Regions from separate parts of the Virgibacillus sp. LDC1 genome, predicted to be linked through region 3. Evidence: riboswitches for the same ligand, from Rfam matches in the RefSeq annotation. Region 3 holds a riboswitch; each other region holds the start of a gene.
The links. Region 3 has a riboswitch for ZMP and ZTP ahead of OHJ21_RS11845 (bifunctional 5,10-methylenetetrahydrofolate dehydrogenase/5,10-methenyltetrahydrofolate cyclohydrolase). Riboswitches for the same ligand answer to the same signal wherever they lie in the genome.

Region 1 (7,482 bases), on a different contig from region 3:
CGTACAATCCTCACGTGTACCTTATACGTATTCGGATTCGATTTTTGTGCAAATTGCAGAGGAATATGGCTTTATCGGTTCTTCCGTTCTGTTGTTGTTATATTTCATCCTCATTCACAGGATGATCTTGATTTCATTGGAAAGCCGGGACAAAGCGGGGCCGTTTCTAATCATCGGTATTGTTGCCATGCTCCTGTATCAAATCTTTGAGAATATCGGCATGTTTATTGGATTGATGCCTTTGACAGGGATTACGCTGCCCTTCATCAGTTATGGCGGGACCTCGCTCATCATTAACATGGCGTGTCTCGGGGTCGTCATGAGTGTAAAGCTGCATGGACAAGAAGTGGAGGAAGATATGCCTAATCCTCAAACGTACCGTTCCGCACCACCTAAACAGGCTTGATTCGATTTATCGGATTTAGAATCAAAAGAGATGCTATCGAAAGCAGCATCTCTTTTGTATTTTTTGTTGGTATCTACAGGAGGGCCCGTGAATTGTATTAGAGAAGGAAATCTTTTAGAATAATTCATTAGGGGCCAGTAGGCATACTCCTTGAAACGCTCCATTGTAATGCTGCCGTTAGACGTTTTTAACGGATATCATCTGTATCAACGATAAGCGTTTGTCAAACTTTCTTTCCGAATAATCGTTATATGCCTGTATAGGCAAACCGGGGGGCTAACAGCTCCGGGCACAGGGGGACCATAAAGCATGCTTCAGAAATTTAAGAAGATGGATTACGTTATTGTTTTCGTACTGGTTTTGATGATGGGTATCAGCATTACGTCGATATACAGCACAACCGTTGACACCAAATTCGAGGGCTCTCATCTCCGCATGATTGCTTTTTACATTGTCGGCTTCATTGCTTTTTTTGGAATAAGCCTGCTGGATTACCGGTTGTTGATTAAATATGCTAAATATATTTACTTGGGCGGATTGGCCGTGTTGGTCCTCGTTATGTTTATCGGTAAGGATATCAACGGCGCCCAAGGCTGGATTTACATTGGCAGTTTAAGTATACAGCCTGCCGAATTGTTCAAGCTGATCCTGATTATTTTTCTTTCCTTTGTATTGGTGCGCAAAAACAAACCGCTGCTGTCCTTCTGGAAGGACGTTGTTCCGATTGGACTTTTGGCATTTGTGCCTTTTGTGCTTGTCATGGCCCAGAATGATTTGGGTAACGCGCTCAGTTATGTCGTGATTTTGCTGGGGCTGCTCTGGATCGGGAACGTTAAGTTCTCCCATGCGCTCATTGGGCTTGCGCTTGTGGCAGGCGTGGCCTTTGGAGGAGCACAGGCCTATATTCATTATCATGATGAGCTGCTGGAATCGAAAATTTTGAAGCCGCACTGGGTGGAACGGATTGATCCGTGGCTCTATCCGGAGAAGGCGACCGCCAAGGCAAGCTACCATACAACGAATGCGAAGCTTGCCATCGCCTCGGGCGGTATGAGCGGCGAGGGTTACATGCAGGGATCGTCGATCCAGTCGGGCAGAGTTCCTTATGCGTACTCCGATTCCATATTTGTGCAGATTGCCGAGGAATTCGGTTTTATCGGATCTTCCGTTCTGCTTCTGTTATATTTCATCCTGATCCATCGGCTGATCCTGATTTCCTTGGAATCTCGGGAGCGTGCGGGACCGTTTCTCATTATAGGGATCGTGGCTATGTTCTTATATCAGATCTTCGAAAATATCGGCATGTTTATCGGCTTAATGCCGCTGACCGGGATCACGCTGCCCTTCATCAGTTACGGGGGAACCTCCCTTGTGATCAGTATGGCCAGTCTGGGGGTAGCCATGAGCGTGAAGCTGCATGGACAGGAAGTGGAGGAAGATATGCCGGATCCGCATGCATATCGCCCGGCGGCTTCTAAGCAGGCCTAAACTTTTCCTTGCGGGAAGCTCAATAACCGCTCCATCTCTAGTTTAAAAATGTGGGCATGGAGAACAGACAATAAATAATCGAGCTTGGCGAAGATGCGATTCCGAATGGGGATCGCATCTTTTTTGGTTCGTGCCGCACCCATCTATGATTTTTATATCAAATTGCTAGATTCTACGTTTATATCTTTTTCCGGCGGACATACTGATAGCATCATAGAGTTTCGTCATAGAGAGGCGGTTGTCCGAGATGAAAAATTATAGTGAAACCCTCCGTATTATCGTGAAAAAAATGGTTGTGCTCTTATCGTGTATGTTTATGGTCATCATGGCTTGGGAAGGACAGCAGATTGACGCTTCCGTTGTTGGCGGTCCGATCCCCCAGGAATCGATACGTCTTCGCATTCTGGCGAATTCCGATAGCCCGTCCGATCAGCTGGTCAAACGAGAGATTCGTGATTCGGTTGTTGAGCAAATGCAGCTCTGGGTCCTGCAGCTGGAGAACCCGCAAAGCCTGGAAGACGCCAAAGAATTAACCCGGCAGCATCTTCCGGAAATCCGCCAATTGGTGGGTGAAGAGTTGAAGAAAAGAGGAATTACGTACAGTTACACCGTAGAGCTTGGCGTCGTGCCGTTCCCGACGAAGTTATACGGGGGCACGGTGTATCCGGCCGGCGATTACGATGCGCTGCGAATCACATTAGGGGAAGGTCAAGGGCAGAACTGGTGGTGCGTCTTGTTCCCACCGCTTTGTTTCATCGATGGTGGCAGCGGGGATGCGGCGGCGCAGCCTGTTGACACAGGTATCCAAACGGTTTCTGCAGAGGCTGGTGAAACTTCCCAAGAGGAAGCACCGAAGAATGCAGGCGATAGCGAACCGGAGGTCCGCTTCTTCTTGTGGGATATGTTCCTTGGCATTTGGAACTGGGTGGTAAGCTTGTTCTAGGATTATGAGTAAGCTGATTTTCAATCCTGACCCGGTATGATAAACTTTAATGTAGAAGAGTGCTTTCTCTTTGGCGCGACTGGTTTGAATGGGGACCGGCACGGGACTGAAGAACGAAAAGCGCTTTTTATTTTGGGACATAGGCAAAACTCGCATTGAAGTTTATATATTTCATATACAGAAAGATTGGGATAGGTATGGAACAGAACGGCATGGAACCTAACCAGCAGCGGGAGAACGGCTTCCGCCATGCTGCTGCAAAATCAACTCAAGTGTGGCACGTCTCGAACTCGCTTTCCAGGGAGGGCTTGGGCTCGGAGAAGGAAGCGAAGCAGGCATTGCGGGAAGCGGGGCAGGTGCTGGAGCTCGGCGGAACGGTGGCCTTTCCGACGGAAACGGTCTACGGGCTTGGCGTAGACGCCGGCAATACCGAAGCGGTTGAGCGCGTTTTTGCCGCGAAAGGCCGGCCGTCGGACAATCCATTGATCGTGCATATTTCGGAGCTGACTCAGCTCGACGGCTTGGTCCGTCATGTGAATGAGACGGAACGGGCGCTGATGGCAAGGTTCTGGCCTGGGCCGCTGTCGCTGGTACTGCCCGTTAAACCGGGAGCAGTATCCCCACGTGTGACGGCAGGGCTCGACACCGTTGCCGTGCGGATGCCGGATCACAACGTGGCGCTGGCCTTGATCAGCGCCGCCGGGCGTCCGCTGGCTGCGCCGAGCGCGAACCGTTCCGGTCGGCCAAGCCCGACGCTGGCCAGCCATGTCTTGGAGGATTTGGCCGGGGCGATCGACGGCGTGCTCGACGGCGGCCCTGCCGGGGTGGGCGTCGAGTCGACGGTGGTACAAGTCGGCGAAGACGGCGCCGTCACGGTGCTCCGCCCGGGCGGCGTCACGGCCGAGCAGCTTGCCGCCGTTGCGGCAAGCGTGCGCATGGACCCGGCGCTGCATCGCGCCGCCGGGGATGCGGAGAGCCCGGCGCCGCGCTCGCCGGGCATGAAGTACACGCACTACGCACCGAAGGGTGCGATGTGCGTGGTGCAGGGCCCGTGCGCCGACGCCGTGTCGGCACGCATCGCGGCCGAGCTTGAGGCGGCCGCCCGGCGCGGGGAGGTGACCGGCGTGCTGTCATTCGACGAGCACATCGGTCACTACCGCGCGGACGTTGCCGTCTCGCTCGGCAGCCTGGCCGCGCCGGAGGAGGTGGCCCGCCGTCTGTACGCCGGCCTGCGCCGGTTCGATGACGAAGGCGCGACCTTCATTCTGGCCGAAGCGTGTCCGGAGCAAGGCCTCGGAGCAGCCGTCATGAACCGGCTGTTGAAGGCCGCGGGACACCACATCATCGATGTGAATTGAGCTGCCGAATGAACGCTTTTGGCATCATTTACCCCTTGTCCGCATATGGTGTACAAGACCATGGGACTTGGGGGAATGGGCATGCTGGAGGCGTCTGTCCAATCGGGACAGCTTGCGGCGATTCTGCTGATGGCGGTTGCACTCGGGCTAGACGCATTTTCGCTTGGAATCGGAGTTGGAATGAGAGGCGGTATGCGCTTAGGCCATATGCTGGGCATCAGTTTCATGATCGCGTTGTTTCACATGCTGATGCCGCTGCTGGGTTTATTTGCCGGCCGCTATGTAGGCATGTTACTGGGTCACGTCACAGGGCTTGCGGCCGGAGGGCTGCTGCTTCTGCTCGGCGGGCATATGATGTATAACGCCCTGCGGGGCGGAGAAGGACAGCGAATCCATCCTACCGCATTTTTAGGTATGCTGCTGTTTTCGCTTAGCGTCAGCATCGACTCCTTCTCGGTAGGCGTTTCGCTCGGGATGTTTGTGGATGATGTATTGTTGATCGTGATTTCCTTCGGGATCGTGGGCGGTTTGCTGTCCATTCTCGGCTTGCTGCTTGGCCGTCAGGTAAGCAACAAGCTGGGGGAGTACGGTGAAATGCTGGGCGGGCTGATTTTGGTCATCTTTGGCATGATGTTTATCTTTTGACGTTATATTTGTTACAATAACCCCAAAGAACCTACGAACGGGAGGAATGGGACCGTGAAAAATATACTGTTTGTCTGCACGGGAAATACCTGCCGCAGTCCGATGGCTGAAGGCATGCTGCGCAAGCTTGCCAAACAACGGGGCGTCCCGCTGGAAACGAAGTCCGCCGGTGTCTCGGCCGTGGATGGAATGCCGGTGTCCCATCATGCGGAATCCATACTGCGAGACCAGGATATCCAAGAACGCTTGGTGTCCAAACCATTGACCGCGAACCTGGTGGAGTGGGCAGACCTGATTCTGACGCTGACCCAGTCGCATAAGCAGTATGCGATAAGGCAGTTCCCGCATGCTGCAGACAAGATGCACACTCTGAAAGAGTTTGTTGAGGATGACCGCCGGGTGCTGGATGATCTGCGGGAACAGGATAGTCTGTATGCAGCGCTTGAGCTGGCCAGATCTCTGGGCCGCGATGTCAGCGACCGTGACCGGGAGCGTCTGATTGAGCTGCGACAGCGTATCCCGAGCTTCGATATCTCCGATCCTTTTGGAGGCTCGCGGGAGGAATATGAAGCGACGGCTGCAGAGATTCGGACGGCGTTGTTTCGTCTCTTGGACAAGCTGGAAGCGGATCAGCATAAATAGGGTCGGCTTAGACGGAATCGAAGAGTACATCCGTGCTCAAATGGCTAAAAAAGCCGCTTGCCTTTCACAAGGTATTGCTTTAAGATGAAGGTGAAAAACAAAAGATCCGGTGTAACTGGCGACGAAGTGGATGAAACCACGATGGAGCATCGGAATATACGGCCGGTCGCCTGGGCAAAGAGCATTTGGAGCACAATACGTGCGCCGACTGCTCTTTTTTCGTCTTTTGCGTGGAGTTTGGGTTATAATGAAACAAGCTAAAACGCAAAAGCGAACATACGAGGGGGTTTTTCATAGATGAAAATTGCATTGGGTACGGATCATGCCGGCATTCGTCTGAAAGAGGAAATCGTGGAAGTCATTCGGGGTCTTGGACACGAGGTGGAGGATCTGGGCTGCGGCTGTTCCGATTCCGTGGATTATCCCGATTATGCCCTACCGGTGTGCGAGAAGGTCGTCTCGGGTGAAGCGGATCGCGGCATTCTAATCTGCGGCACGGGCATCGGCATGAGCATTGCGGCCAACAAGGTGCCGGGTATTCGCTGCGCGCTGACCCATGATGTGTTCTCAGCCAAAGCGACTCGCGAGCATAACGACAGTAACGTGATTGCGCTGGGTGAGCGTGTCGTCGGTCCCGGACTTGCCGCCGAAATCGTCAGCGCATGGCTGACAACGGATTTCAGTCATGGCGAGCGCCATGTCGGCCGCGTGAACAAGATCAAGGCCATCGAGGAGCGTTACCTGAAGAATGAATCGCGATAGGTGAACGCGCGCGTAAAGCAGCTGCGGCTATCGTGATAGGGGAATGAAGCATCTTCTGTGAAAAAATCATCGGGAGGACTGTGACATGACGGATATCTCCAAGGTTTCCTTGAACGAACAGACAGCGCGTATTGTCCGCGAACTGGCCGAAGCGGCCGTCTTAGGCCCTGGTAAAGTGCTGGTCATCGGAGCCAGTACCAGTGAAGTGGTCGGACGACGGATCGGTACAGGAGGCGCTTTAGAAACGGCTCAGCAGCTCCTTCAGGGCATTGCCGAGGTTCAAACGGAATTCGGTTTTGCTGTGGCCTATCAATGCTGTGAGCATCTGAACCGTGCGCTTGTCATGGAACGCGAGCTGCTTGAGCGGCTGGGCTTGACGGAAGTGGCGGCTGTTCCCATTCCGGGAGCGGGCGGGTCGATGGCTTCCGCAGCTTACCGCAGCATGAAGGAGCCTTGCCTTGCGGAATCGATTGAAGCCCATGCGGGTGTCGATATCGGCGAGACGCTGATCGGCATGCATTTGCGGAGAGTGGCGGTTCCGTTCAGGCCGAGCGAGCGTTATATCGGAGAGGCGCGCGTAACCGCGGCTTATACCCGCCCGAAGCTGATTGGCGGAGAACGCGCGGTGTACCGGCTTGAGCAGAGGGATGATTCCACGCTGTGCGATTGATTCGAATGAGAACTCGCTTTTTTAATGATGACAACTTGTAGTTTTGAATTTGCAAGAAAAAATAATGATTGATTATGGGAGGATATGAACATGATGGAACATTTGCGGAAGAGTGACCCGGCTGTATTGGAAGCGATGGATTTGGAGCTGAAGCGTCAACGCAGCAACATTGAACTGATTGCCTCTGAGAATATTGTCAGCGAAGCGGTTATGGAAGCCATGGGGACCGTTCTGACGAATAAATATGCGGAAGGCTACCCTGGCAAACGCTATTACGGTGGCTGTGAGCGTGTGGATATCGTGGAAGATATCGCCCGTGACCGTGCCAAAGAACTGTTCGGAGCCGAGCATGCCAACGTTCAGCCGCACTCCGGTGCCCAAGCGAACATGGCGGTATATTTGGCAGCCCTGAAACCTGGAGATACCGTGCTCGGCATGAACCTGGCCCATGGCGGCCATTTGACTCACGGAAGCCCGGTTAACGCTTCCGGCCTTCTGTACAATTTCGTTGCCTACGGCGTGCAAGAAGACACGTTCCTTATCGATTACGACGAAGTCCGCAAAGCGG
Region 2 (7,482 bases), 210 kb from region 3:
GGAAGTGAGCGCCCGCTCTACGCTCTCATTCCGTAGTCCCATGTAAATTAACTGCTGCTGGGGATGGTATACGATGTTTCCCGCTCCTTCATCGATGATGTACGCATACCCCCGCTTACCCAGGCTAATACGGCTGCTTAGCTCATCGATTTTCTTGAAGTTGATATCCACCAGCAAAATGACATAGGTCGGCTCCCCGTTATGAACAACCGTAATTCCTTTGCTCATCGTAACCACCCATTCAAATGTATGGTCGTACAAATTCTGCACATGCGGCAGCGAGAAGCTCAGATGGTTGGAGACTCTCATGGCCGAGTGAAACCAGCTCTGCTCCGTCACCCGGGCGCTGGGTTTAACCGGAATGGCCGGGTGGTTCCTCAGCATATCGCCTTGTTCATTAAATAAAGCGATGGAGACGATGTCATCCCGACTTCGCATGATGGTGTTCAGCTGTTGAGTGACCTGATCATCGTCCCATTGCCCGTCCGCGAGCATGTTTTCCTCAATGGCCCGATACAGCTGTGCCATGCCGTCCACATAATCCTCGAGATTATAGCTTACCTGATCTACAATTTGCTGGGCATTCAGAAATACGCTCTGCTCAGCCGATCGCGAGAATTTATTGAACAACAGAACAGCTACCACGATCACGATAAGCAGAATAAATGCCGAGAAGGACCACATGATGATCGATTGAATGCTGTGTGCGCGTACTCGCCTAACCCATCGCTGAATGGTTGGTTTGATCGAGTCCCGCTTGGCATACGTGATTTTCAACCGTTCTACCCCCTTGCTTGTGTCCGGTATTCCTTGGGTGAGATGCCTACCTGCTTCTTGAAGCAGAAGCTGAAATAATTCGGATCAGCAAATCCGACACGCTCCGCGATTTCGAAAGCTTTAAGATCCGATGATCGAAGAAGCTCTTTGGCCGTTTCCATCCGAAGCTGCATCAAATACTGCACGTAAGTCATTTTAACTTCTCTTTTGAACACAGCGCTAAAATAACCTGTACTGATATGAAGCTGCATACACAGCTTCTGCAGCGATAGCTCCGAATCTCCGTAATGCTCCCGGGTATATTGGAGTGCCTTCTCCACGATGTCTTTGTACGCATGCTGCCTGGAGCTGGCGATATGCTTGCGTATAGTCAAACTAATGTCCAGAAGCCAAGCTTTAGCCTCCTGCAATCCGGAAAACTTGAAGATCTCCGCATGCAGCTGAAATCCTGCGCCGAACAAAGCCTCTATCTCAATCCCGGATTCTTTGGCCGATCGCAATACAGCCGTTACAACCTCCAGAAGGTATACCTGAACGTCCTGAATGGTACAGGAGGCACCGATGAGTTCATCAAATATGTGCGAGATTGCTTCAGTCACTTCCTCTTCGGTTCCGAGCTTTAGACTGCGGATCAGCGCCTGCTCCTTTAGTTCATCCAGACGAACCCCTTCCGGTCTCGGACGCTCGACATCATCAATGAAGATGACTTTCTCGGCACCAAGAATCAATCGGTAGTCGAGCGCCAGCAGCGCACCCTGATAGGAAAGCTTAAGGTCGGACAGATTCCGCACCATGGAGCCCACGCCAATCGTAACCGGCAACTTCAAATAATGAAGAATGCTTTTTAACAAGCGCTCAAGTGTCATCTGCAGCTCGTTAAACCACGCTTCATCCTCGCTCTCGTCATTCGTAATTAACAGCACAATGCTGTCCTGATACATGAATGCGCTTACAAATAAAATGGGGTCCAGAAGCTCCTTCGCAATGTTCAGCATGGCATGCAGCATTAAATCCAAGTCTCCCGAATGGCGGAGGGAAGTTGAAGACGTATGCTCCTTATCCTTATCTACAGAAGCGGGATATAATGCCATAACAGCAGCCAGATAACTCCCCCCATTCAAAGACAAACCGTAATTTCGAGTCTTCTCCTCAATGATCGAGCGGGGCAATTTCCGGGTTAGCAGGGATGCAAGAAAGGATTCCCGAAGCAAAGGCAGACTCGTGCGGTAATGCTCCTTCAACTGGCGTACATCCTCTCGCTCCGCAACCTCCATATCAATCTTGTCCTTGATCTTCCCCAATAGCTCCATGAAGCTTTCGGCAGAGAATGGCTTAAGCAAATACTCGTCCACGCTAAGCGTAATCGCTTGACGGGCATAATCAAATTCATCGTATCCGGTTAAGATCACGATTTTGCACAGCGGCTGAAACTCTCTAAGCCAAGAGGCCAGCTGGAGCCCATCCTGAAACGGCATACTGATATCGGTAATGACAACATCCGGCTCCAATCGCTCCGCAAGCTCCACGGCCTCTCTCCCGTTCTCCGCCGTTCCCTCGATCTTGAATCCACAGGCTCCCCACTGGATTTCCTGCACGAGTCCCTCCCTTACGTCGGCTTCGTCGTCCACTAACAGCACTTTATACAAGGCAACCCCTCCTGTTCTATTCTGTCAAATTAGTTAAAAGAATCTAATGTGATCTTACCGCGGCGCATCCAAATTTGGAATGCATCATTTTCACGCTTTTTAAAAGCAAAAAAAAGAACGAATGCACGGCTCTTGAGCAACAGAGTGATTTCTGTTCTTTAAGTCATGATTCGTTCTGTATTCGATTGTGTAAAGTCCTTACGCCTGAACCGGTATGGAGACGGGTTTAGCAGGCGTGCTTAATCTTTTAATGCTCAGGGAGTAGGCAATACCGAGCGGAATGACGGCTCCGAGCCAAGCCAAGGGATTCGCCAGGCTTGCGCCGAGGAACCCGATCTGCGCGGTCAGGAAGATGGCAGCCAATACCCGCATGATCAGTTCCATGATGCCGGCTACGGTTGGGATAAAGCTCTGTCCCAGCCCCTGCAGCGTGAAGCGGTAGATGAACAACAGCGACAGAAGCAAATAGGTGCTGCCGTTCGATAAGAAATACAGCTTGCTAAGGGACAGCAATTCTTCTTGTCCTTGACCGACGAAGAGGCTGACGGCTGCAGGACCCGCGAATATAACCAGCAAGCCCACGGCGATGCTGAAAGATCCCGAGACCCAAATGCATTGTTTAACTCCGAGCTTAATTCGGTCTATGCGATTCGCTCCGAAGTTCTGGGCGGCAAAAGTCGCCATCGTAATGCCAAAGGAACTCATGGGCTGCGTAGCGAGCATGTCAATCTTCTGAGCCGCAGTATATGCGGCTACGGCTGTTGCCCCGAGACCGTTAAGCGTAATCTGTAAGATGATGGCTCCGATCGCAATAATGGAGGCTTGGAAGCCCATCGGGAAACCGACCCACATATGCTGGCGTATAAATTTCCAATCGATGGACCAATCGGCATTCTTGAACTGCAGAAGCGGAACCTTTTTATGAATGTATAATAAGCAGAGAAGGCAGGAGAACAGCTGCGAGACCACCGTGGCCAGCCCTGCCCCGGCTACGCCCATCTTGAATACAAGAATAAACAACAGATCGAGAACGATGTTCAGAATGCTTGCGACCACCAAGAAGAGAAGCGGCGTCCGACTATCCCCGAGCGCTCTGAGCAGGTTAGCCAGCAAGTTGAACAGAACGGCTGCGCCAACGCCCCAGTTAATGACGATTAAATACGAATAAGCATCATCCAAAATTTCTGCCGGCGTATTCATCATGACGAGGACGGGCTTCGTAAATATGACACTCACAATTGTGAGGAAAACCGTGAATACAAGACTAATCCATATACTCGTTCCCACGCTTTTGCGAACGCCCGCGATATCCTTGGCGCCAAAGCGCTGCGCCGTTATGATGGACAAACCTGCCGTCAAGCCTTGGGCAAAGCCAATGACAAAAAACAAAATACTGCCTGTCGAGCCAACGGCCGCAAGAGCGTTCACACCAATGGTCCGTCCCACGATCAGGGTATCAGCCATATTATAAAATTGTTGAAAAATATTTCCGATCAAAAGCGGGATCGTAAACATAATGATCAGCCTGATCGGACTTCCTTGCGTCATGTCTCTCATGTAGATTCTCCTATGCCGTCATAAACGTTCCTCTATATATTTATTGGGTATGATCATGCTTTAAACCGTGCCTATAAAGCATCGCATTGAAAACATTATAATGGGTGAGGGTCGTTTGTATTCTTGTGTATCTTATCACGAAAGAACATAAATTTCTGCATATTTATCATCAAAACCTAAACGAAAACAAGACATGATGATCAGGACGGTTCATACCCGTTCTAATCCACGAAATAACGTCAATGAAAAAAGATCAACCGGTTAATCGGTTGATCTTTTTTTATATGATCATGGAAGCACCATCCTAAGAATCAAGAACGATTATGCTTCTTCAACAGCAAGCTTATCCAAAGCCTGCTTCGCACGCGAACGCGCTTCTTCCACTGCGCCGGCGGTTGACAACGCTACTGCGACCCGTCTTCCGACCTTGGTCACCGGTTTCCCAAAAATGCGCAGCTGCGTATTCGGAACAGCCAGTGCTTGCTCGGCGCCGGTAATTGTGTAACTCTCCAGCTCTCGCGCCGCTTTCAGCGGACGGCTGGCTCCCGGCGTTATCCATTCGATCTCCGGGATCGGAAACCCTAGAATGGCGCGGACGTGAAGCGCGAATTCTGATAAATTTTGCGTGACCAGCGTAACCAATCCGGTATCATGCGGTCGCGGAGATACCTCGCTAAAATACACTTTATCCTCGGCCAGGAACAATTCAACACCAAACAATCCATAACCGCCAAGCTCGTCGGTAATCGTCCTTGCAATATATTTAGCTTCCTCGATCTGCTCTTCGGACATGTCGTGCGGCTGCCAGGATTCGATATAGTCCCCGCTCTCCTGAATATGCCCGATTGGAGCACAGAAGTTTGTTCCATTGACGGAGCGGACGGTCAGAAGCGTGATCTCCGATTGGAACGTAATGAATTCTTCAATGATCACTCTTCCGTTCTGTACACGACCGCCTTCCATGGCGATGTTCCAGCAGGGCTCAATATCCCCTTCGGAGCGACATACACTCTGGCCTTTGCCAGAGGAACTCATCAGAGGTTTAATCACGCACGGGAACCCCATGTCCAGGACAGCCTGTTTAAATTCCTCATACGTATCGGCAAATCGGTAGTCTGCAGTAGGAAGTCCCAACGCCTCTGAAGCTAACCGGCGAATCCCTTCACGGTCCATCGTAAGCTTCGCAGCTCTGGCAGTAGGTATAACCCGATACCCCTCTACCTCCAGCTTAACCAGCTCCGAGGTAGCCAGTGCCTCGATTTCGGGCACGATCAAGTCCGGTTTCTCCTGCTCGATAATTGCGCGCAATCTCTCCCCATCCAGCATATCGATGACATAGCTATGATCGGCAACATGCATGGCAGGAGCGTCGGCATAACGATCGACGGCTACGGTTTCAACCCCCAATCTCTGGGCCTCAATGATGACTTCTTTCCCCAGTTCTCCCGAACCTAGCAGCAGTATTTTCTTCGTTTTTAACATCGTGGTTTTATCCCCTTTTCGTAGTTTCAGAGACTTATAAAAGCAGAAGATAATAAAGAGGTAAGGGAAATAAACTCCCTTACCTCTGCCCAGGCGTACGGCCGTCGTCATCTATGTGCTCCCTCATGGTCCCCCATGCTACGCCAGTCACACATAAACCTATACATTGTTATTTAAATCATACTGAATCTTCCCGCTAATTGCAATATCACCCGAGGCGACATTAGGATTTAGACTTCAGCATATCGATTGCATCCTTCAGCGATTGTGAAAGCCACTTCTTGGGGTGAATGACCAGCTGAATATCCAAACGAATGTCAGAATGCGCAAAGGGAAGAATCGCAAGCTCACCACGCTTGATTTCCTCCTCTGCTACCATCCTCGGCAATAATGAGATACCCGTACCGGACATCACATATCTCTTGATTGCCTCGGGATTGCCCAATTCCAGCCCTATTCGCATTGGAACTCCGCTGGCACGCAGCACCTTTTCCAACATCATGCGGTAATTACAACTACCCTCGGGCATAATCCATTCGGCATCAGCCAGATGTTCTAGCTCTATGACCGGTTCAACATGAAGCGGATGATCCGGATGGGCAATCAGCAGGAGGGGCTCTTCCCGAACGGGGATCCAATTCAAGGAGGAATCCTCCGGTTTTTCATCCAAAATAAGACCGAGATCGTACTCGCCTTCTCTCACCTTACTGATGATGTTATCTTCACGATCCGGTTGTAAACGGATGACAAGATCCTCATGCCTTAGTTTCAGTTGGTGAATGACGGACGGAAGAAAATAAGCGGCCAACGAGTCTATCGTTCCGATCGATAAGGTGCCTCCACCTTGCTTGGTCAGCTTTTCCTTCGACTGCTGAAACAGATCCAGCATTTGAACGGCATACTTGAACAGCTCCTCACCCGACTTCGTCAGGCGCAAGCCTCTGCCATACCGCTCAAACAGCTTGACGCCGTATTCCTTCTCCAGCTTCTGAATTTGGGTGGTTACGCTGGATTGGGCATAACCCAACTCATCCGCGGCTTTTGTAAAGCTCTGGCGAATCGCAACCTCCCTGAAGGTTTGCAGGTAGATAAGTTCCATCACTCTCTCCTTATCAATAATATTGATAATAACTATCTATTATTATAGATAACGCCGATCTTAATTCCCATGATAAAGTATAGCCATCATCCATGAATTGGAGGAAAGATTATGCTGACTCAGCAAGAACTGCATGGCATTTATGTTCCTGTGATCACTCCCTTTTCACAGGAGTACGAACTGGATCGTCCGTCTTATCATCGTTATTTAAAGAATTTGTTATCCTATGATATTCAGGGATTGGTCATCAACGGAACGACCGGTGAAGCGCCGACCGTAGCTTGGGAGGAAGTCGTGCAGGTTGTGGAGGAAACGCGTGAGAGTCTGGACGGACGGCTATTGCCCCTTATCATAGGTACCGGTACAAATGATACGGTGTCCAGTATGAAACGAACGGAACTGGCAGGTCATATCGGTGCTGATGCGGTATTGGTGGTCACGCCGTATTACAGTCGCCCTTCGATCGATGGTATCCTGCAGCATTTCCGAAAGGTGGCCGAGGTCGGGATCCCGGTCATTCTGTACGAGGTTCCTTCGCGTACAGGAATCCGGTTACCGGTTGATGCCGTAAGAAGAATCATGGAGATCCCCGGGGTGATCGGGGTGAAAGACAGCACCGAGAGTACGGAGCTTACGAGAAGTTTATCCCAATACGATACAAAGCCCGTTCTATGCGGCAACGATGTCCTCTTTCATGAGATGCTGTGTCATGGAGCTTCTGGCGGAATTCTGGCATCGGCTAATGTGAATACCGAGGCTTTCATTCGGGTGTTTCAATTAGCTGCCCGGGGAGATTATTCTCGATCCGAAATGGAGTTTGAAGTCCTGCTCCCCTACATTCATAAGCTGTTCGAAGAATCCAATCCCGCTCCGCTAAAATGGCTGCTTGCCCAGCAAGGCCTGATCTCATCGGATATCCTT
Region 3 (7,482 bases):
GCAGCTGGATTGGTCGACTTTTCATAATCCGCTGCCATGGATGGCCATCGAAGAGCTATCGCTGTAAGGCTATATTTTTTTGAATGAAATTAATCGTAATAATTACGAACAGTTGAGGGGCCACTCGTAGTGGCTTTGCTGTTCTTGATATACAGAGCGTATTGATGAATGTCGGATTAACATCTCCCACATGATCAGGTTTTCTAGAATATGATCCCCTTTTCGTAGACAGTGCTGAAGAAGAGCGCTACAGTTTACTTAAAGGGGATATTTGTCATGGAAAGTTCAACAAGTTATTCCCTGTTTATACGCATATTCTAATCCTTCATTCCGCTGCCCCAAGTATTCTGAATCGTATTTCATGTATAATAGGAAGTAGATTCCTAATTCAGTTATCTTAAAAGTTCAGTTTTCATTGAGAATGTAATGCTGACGCATGAACAACATAAAGCAGGAGGACAAGGTTATGGCAAAAGCAAAAGTTCCAAAGAGACCCACTAGAGATGAGTTTGTACTAGAAGAGCTCGGAAATCAGCTTACGGAAGCATACCAGGAGGAATCGGTCATCGTACTGACGGTCTGGGGATGGGAAGAAGCGGTCCGCGGACAAATCGATCAAATGGATTCCCGCACAGGGAAGGTGCATATGAAACAGAATGGCGTCATTACAAAGGTTCCTTTTATGGACATTATGGAAGTGAATTATCCTCGGGACTAATCCGAAGCATATCGAAAAAGGAGATCCTCTGTGGACCTCCTTTTTATTATATCTATTATCTATCCAACCAACCATCCAGCTTTCATTGCACCACGCCGCTTAGCAAGTCTTCCCACTCCTGGACGATGCGCGTTTTATTCAAACGATGGCCGATCAGCGTTAGATAGCCGCGCTGCAGCTGCAGCGTGCTTGGTTGGCACTCAAGCTGTGAACCCGCCCACTGAACTAGAGAGGGACCCGTCGAGAGATGAATGTAACCTTTGGCCCGAATCAGACTGGAGCCGAGAGCGGCGAGAAAAGTTTCAATTACGCTCATCTGAAGCGGGAAGGGAGATGGAGCAGATAATGTCAAGGTGTCCAGGCCCGTAAAGGAAGGGCTGCTGTGCCCGGACTCCTCTCCGTGCTGATGGCTATGGTGGTCAAGGTTAATGACTGTTCCCTCAGGGGCGTCGTGCCCATGCTTGCCGTGATCGTCAATCAGCGGTTTGTCCTGCTTACGATCCGCAAGATTCCCTTGCCTCCGGTTCGAAGGTGGAGACGAATGGATCCCATCCTCCCGGGGCTGAAGCTGAAGCGACGTAAACACTTCATTCTCATCCAACCGGCTGTAGTCGGTTACGGCCAGACTTGCCGTCGTGTTTATTTTTCGGATGGAGGTGATGACTTTGTTGATCTGTTTATCGTCGCAGTCCCCCGCCTTGTTCAGGATGATCATATCCGCGAAGCTAATCTGCCCCCTCAGGGTGCGGACCAGTTCACGGCTGGATGCGAAGTAGCTGTTGTATTCCAGAAATTTGCCGCAGTCGGCCAAGGCGATTTTGCGCTGGATTGAGATTTGATTAGACAGGGATGGATCCTGCAGATCCTCCAGGATCTGTTCAGGATTCGCCACGCCGGTCGTCTCGATGAATACGAGATCAGGCTTCTGATCGAACAGGGTCTGTAATGCTTGACCCAGCTCGTCTCGCCTGGTACAGCAGATACATCCGTCGAGCAGCTTCTCAATCGGAAGATCGGGCATTTCGCCGGAGACCGTATCGCCATCCACATCTTGTTCGCCCATCTCATTCATTAATACGGCGGTTCTCCACTGCCGCTTGGCGGCATACGCCAGCAGTCTGAGCAGCAGCGTGGTTTTGCCGCTTCCCAAAAACCCACTGATCAGTACAACAGGTATCTTGTTCATTTATTTGTTACCTCCCGGTATCGTTATGTTCGAATATAGTTCATCAAACTCCGCGACGGAGTCCGGATTCGTGAAAATGTAAGGGGATGCCGGCTGCTCAATCGGCTGAATCTGCTCCGCTTGAATTTGCAGAGTCTCTTTACCATTCAAGGTGGTAACCTGGATCGTGCCATCGATCTGAACCCACGTGTCATTAGCGAACGAGGCAGCATTTGTGCCGCGCACAAGAACCCCGAACGGGACAGCATCGGCCGTACAGCACATCACGAGGAATCGGCTGACGGCAAAGGTATCCTCATTCATATGCCCGTCGCGGAAGACGAAGCCTTGGACCGTGATGGCTTTACCTTGAAACTGCTCTTTATACATATCCATGGCCCCGACGGTTTCCGAGAAAATGTCCGGTTCCACCCGGATGACGGGCAGCGTATATAAGCGCTTGGCAAGCTCTGCAAACTCCACGCTATAGATGTCCGTGGCAACGAATCGTTCGTTTAATGTGAGGTCTTTTGGTGCTCCCTGATCAACTTCGGGTAATTGCTTATCCGTGCCCGAAAAGACGGAAGCGTTGCGGTCATCGGTTTTACGGCGTACATCGGGATTCGGATAGGTGTAGATCATGCCTTTTTTGGCAGCCATATCGCTGCCGAGGGCTTGGTCCGGCAGGAGCAGGCCAAACAGCAGCGGCACCATGAATAGCCCGTATACCGTTACGTTTTTGACAAGGCCGGCAGGAAGGGGGTGCTCGCAATCACACACCTCTCCGGAATCACCTGCAAGGGAATGCCACATCATGCCGAATGCAATGAACAACAGCGGAACCGGGCATAGAAGCAGCAGGGTCTGCATATGAGGCGCTAAGTAATATTCAAGCGAATCTGAAGCGTTCAGATGCATGATATAAGCGGCGAGAGACGCAACAAGCAGCGACCGGAGCGTATAGTGAATCCGTATCCTCAAACTGGACTTCATGGTCCCAATCACCTCCAATCTCAACGGGTACCTGGTGAGTCTGAACGGTCCCGGTAATCTCCTCTTCGTTTTTCGCAAATCTTCCTTCTCTCGCCAGCTAACCACCCAATAGAGCGTCAACGGCTACAGAGCCGATAAATACGAGCGTCATCACCAGCAGGCTTAAACCGATCACAAATTTGGTTTTGAAGGTAGCCGACAGCATGAGCAGGCTTTTGAAATCCAGCATCGGGCCGAGCACCAGGAAGGAAACAAGCGGGCCTACGGTAAAGGTATGCGTGAACGCCGATGCCACAAAGGCATCCGAAGTCGAGCAGAGGGACAGGATGAAAGCAAACCCCATCATGAACAAGTAAGAGGCGGCGGGACCGCTCCCCAATGCCAGCAGCTCCTCCCTTGGAATGAAGGATTGGATGCAGGCCGTCAGGAATGCGCCAAGAACCAGGTATTTGCCCATCTCAATCAGTTCGTCTCCGGCGTGGACAAACATGCTTCTCCATGTTTTGGGATGCTCATGCAGCTTGCGTCCGCCATTGGCGGAATCACGTTCGGAAAACTCTTGAAAAGAACGCTTGAGCGGGTTGCTCCTTGAAAAAACATAGACGAGCAAACCTACCGTCACCGCGACTGCAAAAGCCAGTCCCATCCGGCCGATCGTCACTTCGGGATGCGAACGGAAGGCCATGATCGTTGCAGCGAACACAATGGGGTTCAGGATGGGACCGCTGAGGATAAAGGTTACGGCGATGTAGGCAGGCATCCCCTTGAGCATCAACCTTCGGACGACCGGGATCATACCGCATTCACATATGGGAAACATGATCCCCAGCATGGAAGCGAACAGGACGCCGACGACCGGATTTTTGGGCGTGATACGACGCACCCATTGTTCTTTGACGAACATTTGCAGGAGGGACGAAATTAGCACCCCAAGCAGCACAAACGGAAGTGCCTCAAGGAAAATACCCGTAAAAATGGTTTTTACCTGCTGTATGTCATGGCTTGAGATTAGACTTGAATCCTTCTGCAGCCATATCGTCAAGACCGGAATCACGAAGACAAGCGGAATAATGAAGGGCAGCATTCTGAAGATTACCGGATATTTCATTTGGGCCTCCTGGAGCGATTTGATCTTAGGACATTCTATGCTTGTACCATCAGCAACATACGTGATTCCCCTAAATTAATCAAAAAGATTACGATTTAAAATGGTCAGTTTCGTAATCGGTAGCGCGATGTCCAAAGTCGTGGTATATTAAAAAAAGTTATCTATGTGTTACTGGCGTAGCTTGGGGTACCAAGAGGGAGCACATAGGATCATATGCCGTACGCCTGGGCAAGAGGTAAGGAGACGATGAAGTCGCCTTGCCTCTTTATGTTTTTTAAATACAATGGCGAAGGAGCGGATTAGCATGAGTAAGGAACCCGTAATTTTGGATGGAAAAAAGGTATCCGACGATATCAAGGCCAAGCTGGCCGTAAAGGTACAGGAATTGAAGCAGCAAGGGGTAACGCCTTGTCTGGCAACGATTCTGGTTGGCGATGATCCTGCCTCGGCGACCTATGTGCGGATGAAGGGAAATGCTTGCGAGCGGCTTGGCATCATATCGAAGAAAGTGGTACTGGAGACATCGACAACGACAACAGAGCTGATTGCCGCGATCCAAGAGCTGAACGAGGATCCGAATGTCCACGGCATTCTGCTGCAGCATCCGGTTCCGCATCATATCGATGAACGGGCGGCTTTTGATTCTATTGATATTGAAAAAGACGTGGATGGAGTGACCACGCTTGGTTTCTCGCAAAATGCGTTTGGTTTTGCCGATTACCCGTCTTGTACGCCTGCCGCGATTATTGCGATTATGGATTATTATGATCTGCCGATCGAAGGGAAGCATGCCGTGGTGGTCGGACGCAGTCCGATTCTGGGTAAGCCGGTATCGATGATGCTGCTTAATCGCAATGCTACCGTTACGATCTGCCACTCGAGAACGAAGAACCTTGGGGAGATTGTGTCCCAGGGGGATATCGTGGTTGCGGCCGTAGGCAAGCCTAATTTCATTCAAGGGGACTGGATCAAGCCGGGAGCCGTCGTATTGGATGCCGGCTATAATCCAGGCAATATCGGCGACTGCGATTACGAAGCCTGCGCGAAGTTGGCATCCGCAATTACACCAGTACCTGCCGGTGTTGGCCCCGTTACGATTGCTACATTGCTGAAGCATACCGTCGAATCGGCTGAGCGAACCGTGCAAGCCTAACAGTAACCATGTAATAACGGGATAAGGCACGGTTCATTTGCGCGTCCCGAAAGGGGAGTTGCATGGAGAATCCCCCTTTGAATCGCTTCGTTCCCCGCTAGAGTCTGGAACGCAGAAAAGTATTGCCCATCAAAGGCTCGGGGTGAAGTCTGCATTTCACGGATGCCCAGACGTCATGTTATAGTTAGGAAAAAGTGAAATCGAAGGGGAGAGATTCATGCACAAACGAATCATTGCCTGTTGTGTGGCGGAGCAAGGAGCTGCGGAGGTTTATCCGTTCGGTGCAGCGCCGCAAACGGCTCCCGGGAGAACCGAATGAAGAACACGATTGCAGATATTGCCAAAAAAGCCGGAGTTGCCAAAAGCACGGTCTCCCGTTTCTTAAACGGAGGTTCCGTCAGTCATGCGACACGCCAAAAGATTGAGCTGGTCATTCAGGAAACCGGCTATATTCCGAATTCGTTCGCACAGAGCTTGAAAGCGAAAAAAACCAACATGATCGGCACCATTGTGCCGCGTCTGGATTCATTCTCAGCATCGCAGACCGTTGCCGGCATGGATGAAGAATTAAGGAAACACGGTTATCATCTTCTCATCATCAATGCAAGCCAGGATTTATCCAGGGAGATAGAAGCGCTGTATGATCTCGCTAGGCAAAAAATATCTGGCATTATTTTATTCGCCACCCAGGTGACGGAAACACATCTTGCCGCGATTAAAGAGATCAGCATTCCCGTCATTCTGCTCGGACAACAGCATAAGGAGGTCCACAGCATGATTTATAACGACCATGCCGCAGGCTATGACATGGGCCGATATGTGCTGTCCAAGGGACACCGTCATATAGCTTATATCGGTGTGACGGAAAAAGACGTTGCTGTCGGAGTTCAGCGGAAAGAAGGGTTTCTGAAGGCGTTAAGCGAGTATGACGGGGTGGAAGCGATTTTCTATGAAAGTGGATTTAAGATGGCGGATGGAGTTGCGGAGGCTTTGGCTGTTTTTGAGCAAAACCGAACGATGCCTACTGCGGTGGTCTGCGCTACTGACAACATAGCGCTGGGCGTGATGAAAGCGGCGCACATGAGAGGCATTCATATTCCCAACGAACTCTCCGTTACCGGCTTTGGCGGATACGACGTAACCGAAGTGATTCATCCCGGATTGACAACCGTTAAATATGGATATTCCCAAGCGGGCCACCTCGCAGCTCAGCATATTATAAAGCTGGTCAACGACGAGCCTGTGGATTTCCTGACGGTCATGAATTGCGATATGATTCATCGGGAAAGCGTTGACAATCTAAATTAGGTATTTTATACTGAAAAAAACGGAACCGGTTCCAATACTGTTTTTGCCTGGTATTGGAGCTGAGTTCATTATTTTTACCTCGAATTGGAACCGGTTCCACTGCAAGTGAATCAGGCTGGTGTTCACGCACAGCATGATCCGTTTGTTGCTATTAGAAAGCCCATTTACAAGGAGAAGAGACATGGACAGAGAACGGAAATACCGACGCCTGGATCAGGCCTCTCCCGAAGAGATTTCCTCCTTAAAGGAGCAAGCAAAACAAAGCGAATGGAGGCAGAGGTTTCACATACAGCCCATCATGGGCTTGTTGAATGACCCCAACGGATTTTCTTATTATAACGGGGAATATCACTTGTTTTATCAATGGTTTCCGCTGGGTACGTTTCACGGCTTGAAATACTGGTACCACACCTCCTCCAAGGACTTGGTGCACTGGCAAAACAAAGGCATTGCCATTGAGCCCGGGCACTCGTTTGACGCATATGGCGCCTATTCGGGAAGTGGGATCGTGAAAGACGACATACTGTATTTGATGTATACCGGGAACACCCGGGATGAGGGATGGAACAGGCATTCTTATCAATGCATGGCGGTGATGGACCGCGTTGGCACCATTACGAAATTCGATCAACCGCTGATTGACCGTGTGCCGGACGGATATACCGAGCACTTCCGGGATCCGAAGGTATGGAAAGACGAAGACCTGTTCCGGTTCGTCATCGGCGCCCAGAGGGGTGATCAGACAGGAACGGCTGTTGTCTATGAATCACCGGATTTGCTGGATTGGACATGCAAAGGGGAAATCCAAACCCGTCTTGGACATTTCGGCTATATGTGGGAATGCCCCGATTATTTTGAACTGGAAGGACAGGGCGTGCTGCTGTTTTCACCGCAGGGGCTGAGTCCGCAAAACGACGAATTCCGGAACATTTACCAATCCGGCTACATCTCGGGCAAACCGCTGGATCGGGATACGCTGGAGTTTGAACACGGCCCTTTTTACGAACTGGACCGAGGTTTTGATTTTTACGCACCGC

Region 1: another riboswitch for ZMP and ZTP. It lies ahead of rpiB (ribose 5-phosphate isomerase B); the one in region 3 lies ahead of OHJ21_RS11845 (bifunctional 5,10-methylenetetrahydrofolate dehydrogenase/5,10-methenyltetrahydrofolate cyclohydrolase).
Region 2: another riboswitch for ZMP and ZTP. It lies ahead of purT (phosphoribosylglycinamide formyltransferase 2); the one in region 3 lies ahead of OHJ21_RS11845 (bifunctional 5,10-methylenetetrahydrofolate dehydrogenase/5,10-methenyltetrahydrofolate cyclohydrolase).

The regions. Positions count from the first base shown of each region.
Region 1 is NZ_JAOXLZ010000006.1:510,741-518,222, forward strand. It holds gene OHJ21_RS30115 (FtsW/RodA/SpoVE family cell cycle protein) at 1-406, shown strand, start outside; gene OHJ21_RS30120 (FtsW/RodA/SpoVE family cell cycle protein) at 716-1,894, shown strand; gene spoIIR (stage II sporulation protein R) at 2,142-2,837, shown strand; gene OHJ21_RS30130 (L-threonylcarbamoyladenylate synthase) at 3,035-4,195, shown strand; gene OHJ21_RS30135 (manganese efflux pump MntP) at 4,277-4,840, shown strand; gene OHJ21_RS30140 (low molecular weight protein arginine phosphatase) at 4,895-5,482, shown strand; ZMP/ZTP riboswitch at 5,584-5,665, shown strand; gene rpiB (ribose 5-phosphate isomerase B) at 5,780-6,244, shown strand; gene OHJ21_RS30150 (TIGR01440 family protein) at 6,330-6,914, shown strand; gene OHJ21_RS30155 (serine hydroxymethyltransferase) at 7,005-7,482, shown strand, end outside.
Region 2 is NZ_JAOXLZ010000001.1:2,482,817-2,490,298, forward strand. It holds gene OHJ21_RS11010 (cache domain-containing sensor histidine kinase) at 1-777, opposite strand, end outside; gene OHJ21_RS11015 (response regulator) at 783-2,423, opposite strand; gene OHJ21_RS11020 (MATE family efflux transporter) at 2,622-3,980, opposite strand; gene purT (phosphoribosylglycinamide formyltransferase 2) at 4,302-5,462, opposite strand; ZMP/ZTP riboswitch at 5,543-5,623, opposite strand; gene OHJ21_RS11030 (LysR family transcriptional regulator) at 5,686-6,561, opposite strand; gene dapA (4-hydroxy-tetrahydrodipicolinate synthase) at 6,673-7,482, shown strand, end outside.
Region 3 is NZ_JAOXLZ010000001.1:2,689,324-2,696,805, reverse strand. It holds gene OHJ21_RS11870 (GTP-binding protein) at 1-67, shown strand, start outside; gene OHJ21_RS11865 (YolD-like family protein) at 467-718, shown strand; gene OHJ21_RS11860 (CobW family GTP-binding protein) at 801-1,904, opposite strand; gene OHJ21_RS11855 (TIGR03943 family putative permease subunit) at 1,905-2,876, opposite strand; gene OHJ21_RS11850 (permease) at 2,974-3,984, opposite strand; ZMP/ZTP riboswitch at 4,142-4,221, shown strand; gene OHJ21_RS11845 (bifunctional 5,10-methylenetetrahydrofolate dehydrogenase/5,10-methenyltetrahydrofolate cyclohydrolase) at 4,289-5,137, shown strand; gene OHJ21_RS11840 (LacI family DNA-binding transcriptional regulator) at 5,453-6,445, shown strand; gene OHJ21_RS11835 (glycoside hydrolase family 32 protein) at 6,627-7,482, shown strand, end outside.